Regions from separate parts of the Acidaminococcus sp. HCP3S3_G9_1 genome, predicted to be linked through region 2. Evidence: a T-box and tRNA genes for the amino acid it is inferred to sense, from the RefSeq annotation. Region 2 holds a T-box; the other regions hold tRNA genes.
The links. A T-box is a leader RNA that pairs with one kind of tRNA and senses whether it is charged. The one in region 2 lies ahead of ileS (isoleucine--tRNA ligase), so its partner is inferred to be a tRNA-Ile.
Positions count from the first base shown of each region.

Region 1 (3,271 bases), on a different contig from region 2:
TTGTCTGAGATGATTTTTTTCAGGAATTCCACATCTCTCTGGCCATGTTTTCCAGAGTAGTTCTCGTCTGTTACATACAGACGAGAAAAATCTATTTCTCTCATGGCAGCCTCCTTCATTTCAGGTCATCCCGGATGAGCTGGCGGACGTATTCCGAAAAAGTGATCCCGTTCTTCCGGGCTTTCTCTTCTGCCGCTTTCTTCATGCTGGGGGCCATGGGGATCATGGCCCGTTTGGTGTACTGTTCCCGGTCTATCCAGCTCTGATAGACCGGGGCCTGGGCATATTCTGTCCCGGATTCCTTTTCGTTCCTGCTGTCCTTTTCCGGTTCTGCCGTCCCCTTAGTCTTGGACACGAACAGTTCCGCCGGGTTGATCCTATCGAACTTTTTCATTTTCTTCTTCCTCCAGTTCGTCGATGAATGTCCGGTAGCTGATGACTGCCGGATTGTGGGGAGCATAGGTGAAGATGCTCATCCTCTGGTACTCCGCTTCCCGGATGGCCACACTCTCCCGGACCATGGAACGGTATACCCTGGACCCTATGGCCGGTGCGATTTCTGTCTGCAAGGTGGCCAGCAGGCTCCGGTTCAGCACCAGTTGGGGATTGAACCGGACCAGGAGGATGCCCCCGATCCGGATTCCCGGGGTGATGTTCTCCTCCACAGCGTCCACCGTCTCTTTCAGTTGGGCGACGCCCTGGATGCCTAGGAGTGAAGCCTCCGTCGGCACTATGACCTCGTCACAGGCCGCCAGCCCGTTTATGAGGAGAGTTCCCATGGCGGGAGGGGTATCTATCACGATGAAGTCGAAATCCTTCCTGAGAGGCCGTATGGCCTTCTTCAGGGCTTCCAGTTTCCCGATGGCCTTCAGCCCGGTCAGGTCCTGGTCGATGTTGGCCAGGATGCCGTTGGCCGGGCTGATCCAGCCGTGCTCTCCAGTCTCCTGGAGGGTCTCTCCGATGGGTATTTCCTTCTTGATGACTTCTGCCGTCCCAGGAGCTTCCGTATCCGCCTTCACCCTCTTGCTGAGACTCATCTGGGGGTCCAGGTCGATGCCCAGGACCCGGTATCCTCTCCTGGTGAAGCCGGACAGCATGGCCGCTGCCGTGGTGGTCTTTCCGGCTCCGCCTTTCTGGTTGGCCACCACATAGATCTTTCCATTTTTCTTTTCCATGTCTTTCTCCTTCCGCATATCCATGCAGTTCTTCATCTGCATGGATATATATAACTTTTGTTTCCAAAGGAAAGCGGACGAGGGGTCCGCTTTATTTCCGGGGTGCGGTCGGGTCGATGAAACGGGAAAGATTCCGGCCCGTTACCGCATTTTTGGAGTCCCAGACTGGATTCGAACCAGTGACCTGCCGATTATAAGTCGGTAGCTCTCAGCCTCTGAGCTACAGGGACATCATTTCTTTTCACATCTTTATTTTATCACATATGAACGATGGGTTCCAGGGATTTTGTCATTTTAAATGACATTTTTCTGCTCTGGTTTTACTTTTTTTCCATGGTGTTTTTGGTCATTTCAAAAGTCGATTTGAATCTTCTTCTTTTCAGCTGTTCGAAGCATTCTTTCCGCCATGCCAGGGCATCCGGATTTTCCGTCCGGGTCAGCATCATCAAGATTTTCTTCGTCGCTCGATGGTGGGGCGGGTTCGTGTCTTCGTATTCCAGGGTATAACGGTATACGCCTGTGACTCCGGTCTTCTCCCATACCACCACGGCAGCAAAGATTCTCCGGGTCCGGGCATCCCGGAAGGCTGCATAGCCGATGTGCCGTCCCTCCTCCTTCCGTATGCTCTGGGCTACCAGAGGATACGGTTGGATGGAATGGATGAATTCTCGATTCTTTCCGTAAAATGTCACGATTTTCCATTGTTCCATCTTCCCATCTCCTGCCGTCGTATTTTTCATTCCTCGAAATCGCAGCAGGTGAGTACGCCATCCACGAACACACTCCATGGTTTCCCAGGCGAGGTAAAGGCCACCAGATGATACTCCGGATGTTTCCGGCAGATATTCCGGACCATGACATAGATGTCATTGCTGGGCACGTGTCTGAGTCCGATTTTAAGAGCGATATCATGGATTGGGATTACGGTCATCGTATCCACTTCGATGGCTTCCAACAGGGCTTCTTTCAATCTTTGAGTGTCTTTCATATCTATCCTTTCCTTCCATGGCCCCAGCCCGGATCGGGCTGGGGTGATTTTTTGGGGAATCATTCAATCCAATTCATTTTTTCTCCTCCCATCACTTGAAACGGATGAGCAGGCCCATTTCGCCAGCCCGATAGATCTGGAATCCGTCCTTGTTGTACAGGTCCAGGGTCTTTTCGTTATCGTCGTAGAGCCACAGCCATGGTTCCTGGGTATCCAGGACAAGGCTGTAATGGCCCGGCACCGGGGTCATGCCAGCGATGAGGTGGGCTTTGTATCGTCCGTCCTCCCCAAAAGGAATCTCTCCGATTTCTTTCGAATCACTGGTCCGATAAATCAATGAAGCGATGTCACTGATTCCTGCGTATTCATCGCAGTAACGATAGTCATCAGGTCTGAGATTCTTATCCATGTTTCTGTGGTTCAGCACATAGGTCTTGTTGATTTTCATATCCATTTCTCCTTTCTTTTCTAGGTGGCGGGGCTGTGAGCCCCGCCCGGCCTTCACTCTTCGTTCTTTTCGATGTCTTCCAGGATTTCACAAAGGGTTTCTACTTCCCGGTCCGTGAAATTGTACTGATATTGGAGTTCTTCCCGGTCATCGGCCCGCCAGCCGGAGCCGTACAGGTTTAATGCAAAGTAATTTTTCAATTCTTCTTTTTCATATTCTTCATATCCTTCCCCGACAGCTTCATCTCTGAGTCGATGGCTCCCGTCTTCCTGCTCTTCCCAGAGGGCGAATCTGCGCTTTACACAAGGATTGGCTTTGGTGGCTTTCCATGCATCGGAAATCTGTTCCCAGCTCCCTACATCGACGGTCTCCCCTGTTTCGTCCTTGATCTCGTAGAGCGGTTTTTCCCCGAAAAGCTCATGATATTTTTCAGGGAGGTGCTTCCTTACCACTCTCCGGGCAGTGCTGTCTGCCAACAGGCGGATTTTCTGTCCCCCCGCCCAGGAATCGAAGCCTACGTACCGCCCATAGGCCGTCCGGGCTCCGCCCCGGCCATGGATGAAGAATTCATGGTCAGCGGTCATGTACAACTGTTCCTGGATATAATCCAGGCAATCGGTCGGCGACTCTCCGTTGTCCCATTCCCCGATAAAAGTCGCT
Region 1 is NZ_JBQKCH010000010.1:52,318-55,588, reverse strand. Features, by position in the region: gene ACTQY1_RS07525 (pentapeptide repeat-containing protein) at 1-104, opposite strand, end outside; gene ACTQY1_RS07520 (hypothetical protein) at 116-394, opposite strand; gene ACTQY1_RS07515 (ParA family protein) at 378-1,175, opposite strand; tRNA gene ACTQY1_RS07510 (tRNA-Ile) at 1,329-1,405, opposite strand; gene ACTQY1_RS07505 (hypothetical protein) at 1,496-1,885, opposite strand; gene ACTQY1_RS07500 (hypothetical protein) at 1,912-2,163, opposite strand; gene ACTQY1_RS07495 (hypothetical protein) at 2,255-2,611, opposite strand; gene ACTQY1_RS07490 (hypothetical protein) at 2,665-3,271, opposite strand, start outside.
Region 1: it has a tRNA-Ile gene. The T-box ahead of ileS (isoleucine--tRNA ligase) is inferred to sense a tRNA for this amino acid. The anticodon was not compared.

Region 2 (3,271 bases):
TCTATCCGGAACGGGACATGGGACGCCGGGTGGGCCACAACCTGGCCTACACCAATATCCTGGATTTTGTGGAACTGTCCGACAACATCTGCCTGATGGAAGTGAACCTGAGCCCCAAAATGGCTGGGAAAAGCCTGGCGGAAATGGACGTGCGCCGGAAGTACCAGGTGAACGTGGTGGCCATCAAACACCAGGACGGCTCCACGGAAATGACCCTGGAACCCACCAAGCCCCTTGCGGAAGGGGACCTTTTGGTGGTCATCGGCAGCCGGAAAAGTGTGGAAGCCCTGGAGGACGGCATATGATCAGTACCCTGACATCGTTGAAGAATGACCTGGTGAAGCGGGCGGCTTCCCTGAAAATGAAAAAATACCGCCAGAAGGAGGGCCTGTTCCTGCTGGAAGGGAAACGGGCAGTGGAAGAAGCCCTGGCTTCCCAATGGAATATCCGGGCCCTGTTCTTTACCCGGCTGCCGGAAGGCTGGGACGAAAAGGCGGAAGAAAGCAGCCTGCCCTGGTATGAAGTGCCCCTGCCGGTGCTCCAGAAGATCACCGCCACCGAAGACCCTCAGAGTGTGGCGGCCCTGGTGGAAATCCGGCCCCGAGACCTGGGGGATTTTGCCCCGGACCGGGGATTCGTGCTGGTGCTGGACCAGATCCGGGACCCGGGGAACCTGGGGACGTTGATCCGCACCGCCGATGCCCTGGGGGCCGCCGGGGTGGTGCTGCTGAAGGATACGGCGGACCTGTACAATCCCAAGGTGGTCCGGTCCACCATGGGGTCCCTGTTCCACCTGCCGGTGTTTACCGGGGTGGAGTCGGCGGACCTGGAAACCTGGTGCCGGAAAAACGGATATGCCCTGTGGGCCACGGCCCTGGAAGGGGCGGAAGACATGACGAAGCTCCAGTGGCCGGCAAAGACCGCCCTGGTGCTGGGCAGCGAGGCGGAAGGGGTGTCCCCGGAGCTCCTCAAAGCCGCGGATCAGAAGGTGAAGATTCCCATGGCCGGCCAGGCGGAAAGCCTGAACGTAGCCGTAGCCGGGGGCATCGTAATGTTCCAGGCGGCCCGCTCCTTTTCCAGTTGACCACCGGGTCTAAGAAGTGTATAATAAACACGAATTTCAAACCAACAGGCGATGACAGAGACAGTACGCTTCTGGCTGGTACAGCGATCCGGGGAGGGTGGGAGCCCGGACAGGAGGCTTTTTGCGGAAGATCACTCTGGAGCCGGTCTTTGAACCAGCAGTAGGGGACCCGGGTTATGACCGTTATCCCATACAAGAGTGGCAGCAAAGCTGTCATGAGGGTGGTACCACGGGCCCTTTTGTCCCGTCCCTTTCGGGGGACGGGATTTATTTTTTTTGGAGGTGTGCAAGAGTGAGCAAGAAAGACGACAAGTACGCAGCGACCCTGAATCTTCCGGAAACGGAATTCCCCATGCGGGCAGGGCTGCCCAAACGGGAACCGGATTTCCTGGATTTCTGGTATAAAAATGATATCTATGGAGAAAAACAGAAGCTCCATGCAGGCCACAAGAAGTTCGTCCTCCACGACGGACCTCCCTACGCCAACGGCAAGATCCACATGGGCCATGCCCTGAACAAGGTCCTGAAGGACATCATCATCAAATACAAATACGCCCAGGGCTATGACACCCCCTACGTCCCCGGCTGGGATACCCACGGCATGCCCATCGAACATGCCTGCCTGAAGGCCACCGGGGTGGACCGTCACAAGCTGTCCCCGGTGGAACTGCGGAAAATGTGCCGGGAATATGCCCTCCAGTGGATCGACACCCAGCGGAAGGACTTCAAACGGCTGGGTGTGCTGGGCGACTGGGACCATCCCTATGTAACCCTGGATCCTCATTTCGAAGCGGAACAGATCCGGGTGTTCGGCACCATGGCCAACAAGGGATACATCTATAAAGGGAAGAAGACCGTATACTGGTGCCCTCACTGCGAAACTGCCCTGGCCGAGGCGGAAATCGAATACGCCGACCAGAAGACGCCTACCATTTTCGTGAAGATGCCGCTGGTAAAAGACAACGGGCTGACTCCGGAAGCCGCCAAGGGCAAAAAAGCTTATATGGTGATTTGGACCACCACCCCCTGGACCATTCCTGCCAACGTGGCTGTGGCCCTGAACCCGGACTTTGACTATGCCTGGGTGGAATACAACGGGGAAGTGCTGATCATGGCCGCCGACATGGTGGACAAAGTGGCCCAGGAATGCGGGGTGGAATTCGGCCCTGTGCTGGGGACCACCAAAGGCCGTGCCTTTGAATATGCGGAATGCGAACATCCCTTCCCGGAATACAACCACCGGAAATCCCTGGTGGTGCTGGCTGACTATGTGGACAAGGAAGCCGGTTCCGGCTGCGTCCATACGGCTCCCGGCCATGGGGACGTGGACTATCTCACCGGTCTGAAATACAAGCTGCCCATCCTGTGCCCGGTGGACCAGAAGGGCTGCTTCACCGAAGAAGCCGGGGAACTGTTCCAAGGCAAGTTCGTCTTTGACAGCAACGGCCTGGTGATCAAACATCTGGCGGAACAGAACGCCATCCTGGGCAAAAAGACCATCCATCACCAGTACGCCCACTGCTGGCGCTGCAAGAACCCCATTATCTTCCGGGCTTCCGAGCAGTGGTTCGCTTCCGTGGACGGGTTCCGGGATGAAGCCCTGAAGGCCATTTCCGAAGACGTCCAGTGGATCCCCAGCTGGGGGGAATCCCGGATCCACAACATGGTGGCCGACCGGCATGACTGGTGCATTTCCCGGCAGAGAGTCTGGGGCGTGCCCATTCCCATCTTCTACTGCGAAGACTGCGGGGAACCTCTGATCAACGAAGACACGGTGGAAAAGATCGCCACCATTTTCGATAAAGAAGGCAGCGACGCCTGGTGGAACCACACCGCCGAAGAACTGCTGCCGGAAGGGACCAAATGCCCCAAATGCGGGGGCACCCACTTCCGGAAGGAAAAGGACATCATGGACGTGTGGTTCGACAGCGGCTCCTCCCACATGGGGGTATGCAAGCGCCGTCCGGAACTGAGCTGGCCCGCGGACATGTACCTGGAAGGCAGTGACCAGCACAGAGGCTGGTTCCAGAGCTCCCTTCTGACCAGTGTGGCCGTCACCGGCAAGGCTCCCTACCGGAGCGTGCTGACCCACGGCTATGTGCTGGACGGGGAAGGCCGGAAAATGTCCAAATCCCTGGGGAACGTGGTGGTGCCCCAGGAAGTCATCGATCAGTACGGAGCGGATAT
Region 2 is NZ_JBQKCH010000012.1:29,477-32,747, reverse strand. Features, by position in the region: gene ACTQY1_RS08310 (potassium channel family protein) at 1-305, shown strand, start outside; gene ACTQY1_RS08305 (TrmH family RNA methyltransferase) at 302-1,084, shown strand; T-box leader at 1,127-1,339, shown strand; gene ileS (isoleucine--tRNA ligase) at 1,437-3,271, shown strand, end outside.

Region 3 (3,271 bases), on a different contig from region 2:
TTCCCGGCCAGTTCCTTGTATTCCTTCAGGATGCCGGGCATGTATTGGGCCGGCATTTCTTCCGTTCCGATTTCATATAATAAATTTGCCATATCCATTACCCTCTCTTCAGCATGGGGAATCCCAGTTTTTCCCGTTGTTCCACATAGGCCGCCGCACACAGCCGAGCCAGTGCCCGCACCCGGGAAATGTAGTTGGTCCGTTCGCTGACGCTGATGGCGCCCCGGGCATCCAGCAGATTGAAGGTGTGGGAGCATTTCAGCACATAGTCATAAGCCGGACGGATGTTGCCGGTGAGGATGACCCGTTTGGCTTCCTTTTCGTACTTGTCGAACAGGTCGAACAGCAGGTCGATGTCGGCGATGTCAAAGCTGTACCGGGACTGTTCCACTTCGTTGGTGTGGAACACATCCCCGTAGGTCACATCCCCCACCCACTGGAGGTCGTAGACGTTTTCCACCCCCTGGATGTACATGGCCAGCCGTTCCAGGCCATACGTGATTTCCACAGCCACCGGTTTGATGTCGATGGAACCCACCTGCTGGAAATAGGTGAACTGGGTGATTTCCATCCCGTCCAGCCAAACTTCCCAGCCCATACCCCAGGCCCCCAGGGTGGGAGATTCCCAGTTGTCTTCCACGAACCGGATATCATGTTCTTCCGGATGGATGCCCAGTTCCCGCAGGCTTTCCAAGTACAGTTCTTGGATGTTGCTGGGGGACGGCTGCATGATCACCTGGAACTGGTGATGCTGATACAGACGGTTGGGGTTGTCCCCGTACCGGCCGTCAGCAGGACGGCGGGAAGGTTCCACATAGCACACGTTCCAGGGTTCCGGCCCCAGTACCCGCAGGAAGGTGGACGGGTTCATGGTCCCGGCGCCCTTTTCCACGTCATAAGGCTGAGCCATGATGCAGCCCTGGTTGGCCCAGTACTTCTGCAGGTTCAAAATGATGGTCTGAAAATCCATTTTCTCTCCTCCTATACAAAAACTCCCGTCTCTGTAATATAGACAGGATACTCTACATTACAGGGACGGGAGGTTGTTCCGCGGTTCCACCCTGTTTGCCGCCCGAAAGCGGCCTCTCTTGTGAAGCGAACGCTCAGGGATGCCAACCCCCTCATTGCGTATTACAGAGGAACTATAACAAATCAGGCGGAACTTGTCAAGTTCCGCCTGGATTTTTCAGTTGGTGGGCCCACAAGGATTCGAACCTTGGACCAACCGGTTATGAGCCGGGGGCTCTACCGCTGAGCTATAGGCCCAATGCTAAAATTATAAACCAGAAAAGGAAATTCTGTCAATTATTCCAGGAATTCCTTCAGGGGTTTGCTCCGTTTGGGGCTCCGGAGTTTCCGCAGGGCCTTGGCTTCAATCTGCCGGATCCGTTCCCGGGTGACCCCGAAATACTGGCCCACTTCTTCCAGGGTACGGGTACGGCCGTCCATAAGGCCAAACCGCAGTTCCAGCACTCTCCGTTCCCGGGCGCTCAGGTGTTCCTGGAGCACCTTGCCCAGCTGTTCCTGGAGCAGGGTGTAGGAGGCGGCATCCGCCGGAGACGGAGCCTCCTGGTCTTCGATGAAGTCTCCCAAGTGAGAGTCTTCTTCTTCCCCGATAGGGGTTTCCAGGGAAACCGGTTCCTGGGCGATTTTCTGGATCTCCCGGACCCGTTCCACAGGCACGTCCATTTCCTTGGCGATTTCTTCCGGGGTCGGTTCCCGTCCCAGTTCCTGCAGCAGCTGCCGGGATACCCGGACCAGCTTGTTGATGGTTTCCACCATGTGCACCGGGATCCGGATGGTCCGGGCCTGGTCGGCAATGGCACGGGTAATGGCCTGCCGGATCCACCAGGTGGCGTAGGTACTGAACTTGAATCCCTTGTTGTAATCGAACTTTTCCACAGCCTTGATCAGCCCCAGGTTCCCTTCCTGGATCAGATCCAGGAACAGCATCCCACGGCCCACATACCGTTTGGCAATGCTGACCACCAGCCGGAGGTTGGCTTCGGACAGGCATTTCTTGGCGTTGTCCCCGCAGAATTCCATCCGGTGGAGGAGACGGCTGAAGCGTTTTTTGGCTTCTTCGATCTTGCTCTTGGTTTCCTCATCCACTTTCTGGTGGAGGGCTTTGTCGTCGATCACGGCAAACAGTTCCTGGAGAGTCCCCAGGGTGCTTTCCTCGGCTTCTTCCGCCGGATCGTCCGGGTGGACGGACTTCACCGTATGGGCCACCTTGTATTTGTTTTCCTGGAGCAGCCGGTTCAGCCGCTTCTTTTCGTCCATGGTGAAAGCCTTCACCAGGTTCTGGTAGTCTTCCGTATCCAGGATGTGATTCGTATTGGACAGAAGCTGGGCCTTCCGGTAGGTCAGGGAAACGCTCCGGTTGTCCACCCAGATGCCTTCTCTGGTGAGCAGTTCATTGGCCTCGTCCAGCAGCTTGCCGATGGACAGCCGTTTGTTCACCGGCGGGAATTCCCCGTCCGGCTTGTCCCCTTTCAGGATGACTTTGGCCTGGTTGCCTTTGTCGGCCCGTTTGGCCAGTTTGATTTCATCATCCCCGGCCAAAAGAGGCACCCGGCCGATTTCCTTCAGATACATGCGGACCGGGTCATCCACAATGACCCCTTCCGGAACGGACAGGTTGGCCAGTTCCGATTCGTCCACTTTCAGTTCGTCTTCATCGATGGTTTCCGGTTCCTCATCTTCGGCTCCGTCATCCACCACTTCAATGTTCTTTTCAGCCAGTTTGGAATAGATGGCATCCATCTCATCTACAGAGACGGTGTCTTCGTTCTGCAGCCGGTCCTGGATTTCCTTGTAGGTGAGAACGCCGTGATTCTTTTTGGCCAGCGCTTCGAATTCCGCCAGGTATTCCGCCGCGGTTTTGGGTTTGTCTTTCTTGCCTGCCTTGCTTCTGGTTTTCGTTCCTGAACCCGCCTTTCCCGTGGTTTTTGCCGCCTTCTTCTTTCTGGGAGCAGCCTTGGCTTTCCCCACTGCCGTGGGCTGGGCCTCACTCTGTCCTTTCTCTGCTGCCGTGGCAGTCAGCTGCGGCTCCAATTCTTTCTTTTCTTTTTCAGTCATTGGGGCGTTCCCTCCTTTCTTTCAAATGAGAAAAATCTGCATTTCCCGGCTTCATACCGGTTTTGTCAATTTTCCTATCTCCAATTTTATTCGCCGACATTCTTCTAATTCCTGCAAAAATTTTTCATTTCCCTCTTTTTCATATTTTTCCGCCAGTTGGCTGTGTTTTTCATATTCCCGGTCCAGGGCT
Region 3 is NZ_JBQKCH010000008.1:95,668-98,938, reverse strand. Features, by position in the region: gene glyS (glycine--tRNA ligase subunit beta) at 1-92, opposite strand, end outside; gene glyQ (glycine--tRNA ligase subunit alpha) at 98-970, opposite strand; tRNA gene ACTQY1_RS06640 (tRNA-Ile) at 1,192-1,266, opposite strand; gene rpoD (RNA polymerase sigma factor RpoD) at 1,306-2,502, opposite strand; partial or broken gene ACTQY1_RS06630 (RNA polymerase sigma factor region1.1 domain-containing protein) at 2,557-3,081, opposite strand; gene dnaG (DNA primase) at 3,133-3,271, opposite strand, start outside.
Region 3: it has a tRNA-Ile gene. The T-box ahead of ileS (isoleucine--tRNA ligase) is inferred to sense a tRNA for this amino acid. The anticodon was not compared.